Regions from separate parts of the Nocardioides sp. HDW12B genome, predicted to be linked through region 2. Evidence: predicted binding sites of a transcription regulator. Region 2 holds the regulator's gene; each other region holds the start of a gene.
The links. Region 2 encodes LexA, which represses DNA repair genes until DNA is damaged. Its sites were predicted from a motif close to TCGAACANNTGTTCGA; they were not measured.

Region 1: G7072_RS01575 (alpha-ketoglutarate-dependent dioxygenase AlkB) is a predicted target of LexA. The motif match lies at 1,806-1,821, and genes of this name have one in related genera.
Region 3: G7072_RS09225 (HNH endonuclease signature motif containing protein) is a predicted target of LexA. The motif match lies at 1,823-1,838, and genes of this name have one in related genera.

Annotation. Positions count from the first base shown of each region.
Region 1 covers NZ_CP049867.1:327,043-330,310, forward strand. The annotation lists gene groL (chaperonin GroEL) at 1-933, shown strand, start outside; gene G7072_RS01575 (alpha-ketoglutarate-dependent dioxygenase AlkB) at 1,128-1,784, opposite strand; gene G7072_RS01580 (hypothetical protein) at 1,996-2,439, shown strand; gene G7072_RS01585 (ABC transporter ATP-binding protein) at 2,563-3,268, shown strand, end outside.
Region 2 covers NZ_CP049867.1:1,505,942-1,509,209, reverse strand. The annotation lists gene G7072_RS07155 (lysoplasmalogenase) at 1-390, shown strand, start outside; gene G7072_RS07150 (LysM peptidoglycan-binding domain-containing protein) at 363-809, opposite strand; gene lexA (transcriptional repressor LexA) at 1,151-1,897, shown strand; gene G7072_RS07140 (MXAN_6640 family putative metalloprotease) at 2,066-3,268, shown strand, end outside.
Region 3 covers NZ_CP049867.1:1,968,887-1,972,154, reverse strand. The annotation lists gene G7072_RS09240 (SDR family oxidoreductase) at 1-125, shown strand, start outside; gene G7072_RS09235 (maleylpyruvate isomerase family mycothiol-dependent enzyme) at 245-1,003, shown strand; gene G7072_RS09230 (hypothetical protein) at 1,034-1,714, opposite strand; gene G7072_RS09225 (HNH endonuclease signature motif containing protein) at 1,871-3,178, shown strand; gene G7072_RS09220 (hypothetical protein) at 3,175-3,268, opposite strand, start outside.

The sequences.
Region 1 (3,268 bases), 1.2 Mb from region 2:
CCGGTCCTGGAGAAGGTCATGCAGTCCGGCAAGCCGCTGCTGATCATCGCCGAGGACGTCGAGGGCGAGGCCCTGGCCACCCTGGTCGTCAACAAGATCCGTGGCACCTTCAAGTCCGCCGCCGTCAAGGCGCCGGGCTTCGGTGACCGCCGCAAGGCCATGCTGCAGGACATCGCGATCCTGACCGGTGGCCAGGTCATCAGCGAGGACGTCGGCCTCAAGCTCGACACCGCCGGCCTCGAGCTGCTCGGTCAGGCCCGCAAGGTCGTCCTGACCAAGGACGAGACGACCATCGTCGAGGGTTCGGGCGACGCGGAGCAGATCCAGGGCCGCGTCAACCAGATCCGCGCCGAGATCGACAAGTCGGACTCCGACTACGACCGCGAGAAGCTGCAGGAGCGCCTGGCCAAGCTGGCCGGCGGTGTTGCGGTCATCAAGGTCGGCGCGGCCACCGAGGTCGAGCTCAAGGAGCGCAAGCACCGCATCGAGGACGCCGTCCGCAACGCGAAGGCGGCCGTCGAGGAGGGCATCGTCGCCGGTGGCGGCGTGGCGCTGCTGCAGGCCACCGAGGCTGCCTTCGAGAAGCTCGAGCTCTCCGGCGACGAGGCCACCGGCGCGAACATCGTGCGCCAGGCCTCCGAGGCCCCGCTCAAGCAGATCGCGGTCAACGCCGGCCTCGAGGGCGGCGTCATCGTGGAGAAGGTGCGCAACCTGACCCCGGGCCACGGCCTCAACGCCGCGACCGGTGAGTACGTCGACATGGTCGCCGAGGGCATCCTCGACCCGGCCAAGGTCACGCGCTCCGCGCTGCAGAACGCCGCCTCCATCGCGGCGCTGTTCCTCACGACCGAGGCGGTCGTGGCGGACAAGCCCGAGAAGGCCGGAGCCGCCATGCCTGGCGGCGACGGCGGCATGGGCGGCATGGACTTCTGAGTCCCGCCCACCACCAGCACCTCCAGCACCACCCGCAGCACCCGAAGGGCCCCGAGGCGATCCGCCTCGGGGCCCTTCGCCGTGCTGGGGCCCTGTCGGTTTCACTGGGTACCTAGTGATGTTGGCGCTTCCCGAGCGAAACTTCGTTCGGGAAGCGCCGGTTTCACTAGGTACCCAGTGAAACCGACACCCGCTCAGAGCACGCCGCGGGGGCGGAGCTGGACCGAGATCCGTGGGCCGCAGGGGGTGCTGCTCTTGGGCACGGCGTGCTCCCAGGTGCGCTGGCAGGAGCCGCCCATGACGAGCAGGTCGCCGTGGCCGAGCGTGAAGGTCCGGGTCAGTCCGGCGAGCGAGGGGACCGAGTCGGGGTTGGGGCGCAGCTGGAGGCGCCGGGGCTCGCCGAGGGACAGGATCGCGACCATCGTGTCGGTGGTGCGGCCGCGCCCGATGCGGTCGCCGTGCCACGCCACCGAGTCGCGGCCGTCGCGGTAGAGGCAGAGCCCGCTCGTCACGAACCGCTCGCCCAGCTCGGGCTCGTAGTGGTCGCTGAGCTCCTCACGGACCTGCGTTAGCCGCGGGTGGGGGAGCGGCTCGCCGGCCCCGTAGTGCGCCAGCAACCGGGGCACGTCGACGACCCGGTCGTACATCTGCCGCCGCTCGGCCTGCCACGGCACCGAGCGGAGCAGGTCGAGGAACACCTCGTCGGCCCCGGTCAGCCACCCCGGGCAGTGGTCCACCCAGGCCCCGCGGGTCAACGTCGTACGACGAAGCCGGCCGGCCAGGGCGCTCGACGACCCGGCGTCGGGGGAGTCCGGCGGGTCGAAGAGCGACGGCTGGAGCGTGAGCGCCATGCCGGTCACGGTAGCACTCGTTCGAACACCTGTGCGAGAGACTTCGTGTGGTGGGGTGTCCTGTCCCGTCCCGACAGATGCGTGGGACAAGCACCCCGCCAGGCCGCCCGGGCGTGCTTTTCCCACGCATCTGCCCGGTCGGGGCCCACCGCCCGCCGGCCCCGACTAGGTTCGGCGTACGGCGTCACCGGGCGCCGCCCGAGGAGGGGTCATGGTCCGACGCGCCGCCGTCGCGCTCGCCGCCCTCACGCTGCTCGCCGGGTGCTCGGAGCCGGAGGAGACCGGCGGCACGCCGGCCGCCGAGACGCCGGTGACCCTGCAGCTGCCCGCCGCGGGTTCCGGGCGCTGCCTGTCGCCCACGGCCGACGCCCTGTCGCGCGCCGACGTCGCCTTCGACGGCCGGGTGGAGAACATCAGCGGCAGCGACGTCGAGCTGAAGGTCGACACCTGGTTCGCCTCCCGCCGCGGGAGGGAGCGCGACGAGTCGGTCGTCGTCACCACGCTCCGGGGCACCCGGAGCACCGAGGCCATCCCGATCTTCCGCCGGGGCGACCGCTACCTGGTGGCGGCCCTCGGCACCCAGGTCATGATCTGCGGGGCCACCGACGTCTGGTCCCCGGACCTCGAGGTGCTCTACCGCCAGGCCTTCGGCTGAGGATCCGCCCGCCGTCGCACCCGTGACGAACGGTCCGCCGGCGACGTGACAAAACGCAGTGGAGCCGGTGCGGTCGCAGTCGGTAGCGTCGGGGCTCAGGTCCCCCAGCCCGAGGATGTCCCCGTGTCCGCTGCAGCCCCTGCCCGTCCCGTCACCGGTGAGGTCGCCGCGCGCGTCGTGGACCTCCACAAGACCTACGGCGAGGGTGACGCCGAGGTGCGCGCCCTCGACGGCGTCACCCTCGACATCCACGCCGGGGAGTTCACCGCCGTCATGGGTCCGTCCGGCTCCGGCAAGTCGACGCTCATGCACTGCTGCGCCGCGCTCGACACCGCCACCTCGGGATCGGTCTTCATCGGCGCCACCGAGCTGTCGCGGCTCAAGGACAAGCAGCTGACGGTGCTGCGACGCACCCAGGTCGGCTTCGTGTTCCAGTCCTTCAACCTGGTGCCCACGCTGACGGCGAAGGAGAACATCCTGCTCCCGCTGGCGATCGCGGGCCGCAAGCCCGAGGCGGGCTGGTACGACACCGTCATCGACACCGTCGCCCTGAGGGACCGCCTCGACCACCGTCCCAACCAGCTCTCGGGCGGGCAGCAGCAGCGCGTCGCCGTGGCCCGGGCTCTCGCCAGCCGCCCCTCGATCGTCTTCGCCGACGAGCCCACCGGGAACCTCGACTCCCGCTCGGGGGCCGAGGTGCTCAGCCTGCTCAAGCGCTCGGTCGACGAGTTCGGCCAGACCATCGTCATGGTGACCCACGACCCGGTCGCGGCCGGCTACACCGACCGTGTGGTCTTCCTCGCCGACGGCAAGGTCGTCGACGAGATGC
Region 2 (3,268 bases):
GGACCGGTCCTCGCCCGGGCCGCCGGGCGCACCTCCCCCGGTCTGCGCACGCCGGTCCTGGTCTACGCGGGTGCCCTGTGCGGCATGGTCGCCACGGCCAGCCGGATCGGCCCGCCGGCCGACGCTGCGGCGCGGCGCCAGGTCGTCGCGGGCACTGCCTTGTTCCTGGTCTCGGACGGTCTGCTCGGCACCCGGGAGTTCCTCCTGCCCGACAGCGCCACCGGGGCCACAGGGGCCGCGGGAGCCGGCGGGACCACCGCGGCTCGACGGATCCTCGACGTCGCGGTCATGGCCACCTACACGGCTGCCCAGGGCTTGATCGCGTCCGGCGTGGCCGACGCCGTCCATCCCGACCCGACCGGTCAGGCAGCCGGGACCGCGAGCACCTGACCCTCGACCAGCACGCTGCTGTCGAGGTGGTTGAGCTGCTCGATCTCGAGCATGACGGACCGGGTCTCGCCGGGGCCGCCGACGCGGGTCGCGATGCCCCAGAGCGTGTCGCCCTGCTCGACCACGACCTGCTCGGTCGCCGGCGCACCGCGCTCCCCGGTGGCCACGGAGCCCGAGCTCACGACCAGCGAGAGGCCGAGGATCGCCCCGAGGATCAGCAGAGTCACGACCCAGCGGCCGCGACGGGTGAGCCGCACCCCCGGCGCCGAGCGCGCACCTGCGGCCCGCGGGGCCGTCGGAGCGGTGCGCGTCGAGGGAGAGCCGTGCGCAGCCGGGTGACGTCGCGCGTCGGGGACGGCGCGCGCCACCGGAGTGGTGCGGGTCGAGCGGGTGGGGCGGGTCATCGTCATGGTGCTCATCTCGGGCCTCCTCGCCTGAGGGGCGGCGGTCGCCGCCCGGTCGGGATGTCTGTCGTCCACGACCCCGGTTCTAACGAGACCCCCCGACACATCCCCGGGAGCGGGTCCCGGCGCGGTGTCGAACGGACGTTCGATCGAACCTGTGTTCGACCATAGGGGCGCGGCGAGCCCCGCGCAAGGGTTTGGTCGAACAGGTGTGCGAACAGTTCTGGGCGTCGGCGACCCCGGACCCGGGAGCCCGGATGGCGGACGACGCGACACGCGCGGTTCGAACACATGTTTGAAGACGGTGAGGGGGACGACTAACGTGCCGACCACGAGTTCGCCAGAGAGGGAGCACCATGGCCACGAGCGGGGACACCCCCACCAGCAAGCGCACGAGCAGCGGCCGCGGACGAGCGGGGAAGGCTGCCACCGGCACCTCTCCGGTGGTCCGGGAGCTGCCGGACGGCCCCCCGGACGCCAGCGGCCTGACCCCGCGCCAGCAGCGCGTGCTCACCGTGATCCACGAGTCGGTCAGCAGCCGTGGCTACCCGCCGAGCATGCGGGAGATCGGCGAGAAGGTCGGGCTCACGAGCTCGTCGTCGGTCGCGCACCAGCTGCGGACGCTCGAGGAGAAGGGGTTCATCAAGCGTGACCCGAACCGTCCTCGCGCGCTGACGGTGTCGCTGCCCTCGGAGCAGGACGAGACCGGCATCAACGACGCCCGCCCCACCCCGACGTACGTCCCGGTGGTCGGTCGCATCGCGGCCGGTGGCCCGATCCTGGCCGAGGAGCGCGTGGAGGAGGTCTTCCCGCTGCCCCGCGAGCTGGTCGGCGACGGCACCCTCTTCCTGCTCGAGGTCGTCGGCGACTCGATGATCGACGCCGCCATCTGCAGCGGCGACTACGTCGTCGTGCGCCAGCAGCCGAACGCCGAGAACGGCGAGATCGTGGCCGCCCTCATCGACGGCGAGGCGACGGTCAAGACCTTCCAGCGCAAGGACGGCCACGTGTGGCTGCTCCCGCACAACGAGGCGTTCGAGCCGATCGACGGCACGCACGCCACCATCCTGGGCAAGGTCACCACGGTGCTGCGCCGCATGTGAGCGCTGCGCGCGACCCGCTCGTCACCGGACCGCCGGGAGGATCGCCTCTCCCGGCGGTTCGGTGCGTTCAGGTTGCAGCAGGCCGGGGCTCAGCACAGGATGGGAGCACCCCGCCCGGTGGCAGGCCCCGTGTCGCCATCCCTCCCCGATCCTCCAGAGGACTTCGTCGTGCGCCTGCCCCTCCCCCTGCGTCGCGTGTCCGCGACGGCTGCCGCCGTCGCCACGCTGGCCGCGCTGCTCAGCGCGGCCCCGAGCGCGTCCGGCGCCGGCGAGACCTCGCCCGGTGGCTCGTCGTCCGCGCCCGGCCGCCCGTTCGACCGCTCGAGCGGCCCGGTGTCCGCCGACGAGCGCCGTACGGCGGCGCGCACCCTGGCGGAGGCGCGAGGTCTCGGCGCGCGACCGGACGCCTCATCGGAGGGCCGCGAGGCCAGCATCGTGCTGCGGGACCTCGCGCTCGCCCAGGACGCGCTGGCGCCCGAGGACCGCGAGGTCGCGGAGCGCATCCTCGCCCGCCCGACGGCGAGCGGTGGCGACGGCTACCTCGACTACGCCGCCGACGCGGACGTGACCAGCGACTGCGTCGTCAACCCGGTGCCCTCGTCGAACTTCTGCGTCCACTGGGCCCGACGCACCGCCGACGCCCCGCCGTCGGCCGACAGCGACTCCGACGGCGTCCCCGACCAGGTGGAGACCACGCACCAGGTCCTCGACACGGTCTGGAGCCGGATCGTGACCCAGGGGACCTACAGCGCGCCACCGGCGGACGGCACCGGCCCCGGCGCCTACCGCAACCGCTTCGACGTCTACCTCGGCGACATCGGCGCGGACCCGCAGCGTCTCTACGGCTACTGCACCCCCGAGAGGGTGCTCAGCGCCTACCGCTCCACCAGCTACTGCGCGCTCGACGACGACTTCAGCACCAGCCAGTTCCCGGGCACCTCACGCGGCAACCTGGAGGTCACCGCCGCGCACGAGTTCTTCCACGCCGTGCAGTTCGGCATCGACTACGCCGAGGACGGCTTCTTCATGGAGAACTCGTCCACGTGGATCGAGGACGAGATCTTCGACGACGTCAACGACAACCGGAACTACTTCGACGACAGCGCGCTGGCGTGGCCCGGGGACCCGCTGGACCTGGCGGAGAACTGGTACGGCAACTGGATCTGGCTGCGCTACCTCACTGAGCAGTTCCCCGAGGAGAACGGCACCGGGCTGCCGGTCCTGGTCAAGCAGGCCTGGGACCGCACCGACGACTCCGCCGGGTCGTTCTCGGTCCGGGCCCTGGCCCAGGCCGTCACCGCCCGCGGCGGCAGCTTCCCCGAGCTCGTCGCCGACTTCGCGACCGCCAACCGGTCACCTGCGACCTCATAC
Region 3 (3,268 bases), 460 kb from region 2:
ACGTCGCCGACGCCATCACCTGGATGGTCACGCGCCCCTCGCACGTCAACATCGACGAGCTCGTGATCCGGCCCCGCGCGCAGGCCGCGCAGCACAAGGTGCACCGCGTCCACGACGACTCCTGAGCTGTTCCCACGGGGTCCGCGACCGGCCGCCGAACGCGGGTCGGAGCCCTCGCCTCCCAGGTCCGGACCACTCGGTCGCGTCCCTGGACAGCCGCCGGTGACGCGCGCACACTCCTCTCGTGTCCAGCAGTCCGCAGCGGCACCGGACAAAGCAGGACTCGCGTCTGCCCCAGGTCACGCGGGAGGACGCGACGCGTCGTGCTGCGACCGAGTACGCACGCGTCGTGGCCCTGCTCGAGACGTTGGGCCCCGAGCAGTGGCGGCGGCCGACCGAGTGCCCGGGCTGGGACGTGCGGGCGATGGCCGGCCACATGCTCGGCATGGTGCAGATGGTCGCGAGCGTGCCGGAGATGGTGCGGCAGCAGGTCGGAGCCGGTCGACGCGCGAAGCGTGACGGCGTCGTGCTGGTGGACGCGCTGACGGCCCTCCAGGTCGACAAGAACGCGTCCCTGGCCCCTGAGGGACTGATCGCCGAGATGCGTCGTCTCGCTCCCCGGGCGGTCCGCGGCCGGTCGCGGGCGCCGGGTCTGCTGAGGCGTCAGACGATCCCCGACGGGGACGAGTGGTGGACCCTGGGCTACCTGTTCGACGTGATCCTCACCCGCGACCCGTTCCTCCACCGGGTCGACCTGACGCGCGCCACGGGGGCCGAGATGGTGCTGAGCCCCGAGCACGAGGGCGCGATCGTGGCCGACGTGGTGGCCGAGTGGGCCGACCGCCACGGTGCGGCGTACGACCTCGAGCTGACCGGCCCGGCGGGCGGGCGCTGGCAGCGTGGCGAGGGGGAGCGCCTCACCCTGGACGCGCTCGACTTCTGCCGCGCGCTGAGCGGGCGGGCTCCGGCCGAGGGCCTGCTGCGCACCCAGGTGCCGTTCTGAGCGGGGCCCGGCCGACCCCCGGGTGCGGGCTCAGCCCGAGCGGCCGACGCCGAGGGCGTCGAGGACCGCGGTGCCGCCGTCCAGGACGCCTGCGACCGTCCCGTCCTGGCCCCCCGCTCCTGGCGGCGTCGCGTGGGGGTCGTCGGTCAGCCGCACGTCGCGGCAACCGTAGTCGTCGACCACCGCCCCGGTCAGGTCGCCGTCGTGGCTGGACACGACCATCCAGCGGGGGCCGAGGTCGTCGGTGCACCCGCCGCTGCGGTCTGCGGGGGCGAGGCCGTCCAGGGCTCTCGTCAGTCGGGAGAGGTCGGTGACGGGCTCGGGGCGACCCGCGCGTCTCCATCCGAGGACGGTCCCTCCGGAGGAGGTCGTCCCGACATCGACGCTGCCGTATTCGCACACCCAGGCCGTGTCCGGCTCGAGAAGGGTCGGCATCTCGTCGGCGACCTCCTGGGTGCCGAACCCGTGCCCCGACGGGTCCTCGCCGACCGGGAGCGTCCTCGGGCAGGGGCGACCGCCGGCCTCCGTGAGCTCGTCGGCCCTGACCTGCGGGCGGTCCGCCGCGGCGGTGCCCGACCCGGGCACGGCGCACCCGGCGAGGGCGAGAGCCGCGGCGACCAGGCCGAGGCGCGCGGCCCCGCGGATGGTTCGGCCAGCGGCGAGGGAGCGGGTCTTGCCAGGGGCCGAGATGCTGATGTCCGGGGTCGGCATGACAGTTCGACGTACGTGCGTTCGCCGCGGTTCCCGCGACGGGCGGCGGCCGCGGCACGGGGTCGTCGGAGCCTTCGCGGAAAAGGGCGTCGGATCCGCTGCCGCTCCTCGAACGTCTGATCGTATTGTGTCGGAGGGTCCTGGCACCGTGGTCGCATGACGAGGGACGCAGCGACCGCACGGCCGGTCGAGGAGCGCCCGCAGCGCCTCCACCGGTACGCCGGACGGCTGCTGGCCTCGCTCGACGAGGTGACGGGCGCGGGGGTCGGCGGGGTGGCGGTCGGCTGCCTCGACGCGACGGAGGCGGCCGAGACCGTGCTCGAGCTGGGGAGGGTGATCGCGCGGCTCGAGGGGCTGCGCCTGGCGGTGCTCGCGCACGGCGACGCGATCGACCTGGCCCGCAACGTCCCGGGCCCGGCGACGGGGGACACTGCCGGGTGGTTGACCGCCACGGCGCTGATCCATGCGCGTGCGGCGCACGCCGAGGTCCGCCTGGCGGAGGACCTCAGCGATCGCTACCGGGCGACCGCGGACGCCCTGCTGGGCGGGCGCATCGACGCGGCCCAGGCACGAGCCGTGGTCCAGGCGGTGAACCGGCTGCCCGACTGGGTCGAGGCCGAGGACCGGGCCAGGGCCGAGAGGCACATGCTCGAGGAGGCGTCGCGCCTCGACGCCGTGCAGCTGCGCGCGGTCGGCCGGCGTTTGCTGGAGGTCGTCGACCCCGCGGGTGCCGAGGCCGAGGAGGCCCGGCGCCTGCAGGCCGAGGCCGACGTCGCCGACGCCCGGACGTCCCTGTCGATGTGGGACGACGGCACGGGCACCACGAACGTCTGGGCGAAGCTGCCGACCAGCCGCGGCGTGATGCTGCGCAAGGCGCTGCACGCGATCGCGAACCCCCAGCTGGCCGACGCGATCCCGCGCACCGACCGGACCCAGCCGCAGGTCATGGGGCAGGCGCTGTGCCGGCTGCTCGAGTCACTCGATCCCGACGACCTGCCCAGCAGCGGCGGGCTCAACGCCGCGGTCGTGGTCACGATGAGCCTGGAGACGCTGCTCGGCGGTCTGGGCGCCGCGACGCTCGACTCCGGCGACCGCATCGCGCCGGGGGAGGCCCGCCGGATGGCCTGCGCGGCGGGCGTCATCCCCGCCGTCCTCGGGTCGCGCGGCCAGCTGCTCGACCTGGGGCGCCGGGCGCGACTCTTCTCGAAGCCGCAGCGGGTCGCGATGGCCGTGCAGCAGGGGTTCACCTGCGCGGTGGAGCGCTGCGACCGGCCGACGGCCTGGGCGGACGCCCACCACCTCGACGGCTGGGCTCGGGGCGGGCGCACCGACGTCGCCGACGGTGTCCTGCTCTGCGGGCGCCACCACACGCTGGCCCACCACCCCGACCACCACGTCCAACGCCTCGGCCCCGGACGGGTCAGCATCGACCGCGCCCCACGAGCGGCGCCCCTGAGGCACTAGCCGGCAGGAGTCAACGTCGGTGGCGCGGGGAACGGCAGGTCGAACGTGTCCGGCTCGGCCCCGACGGCGGAGGCGGCGCCGAGCTCGTCG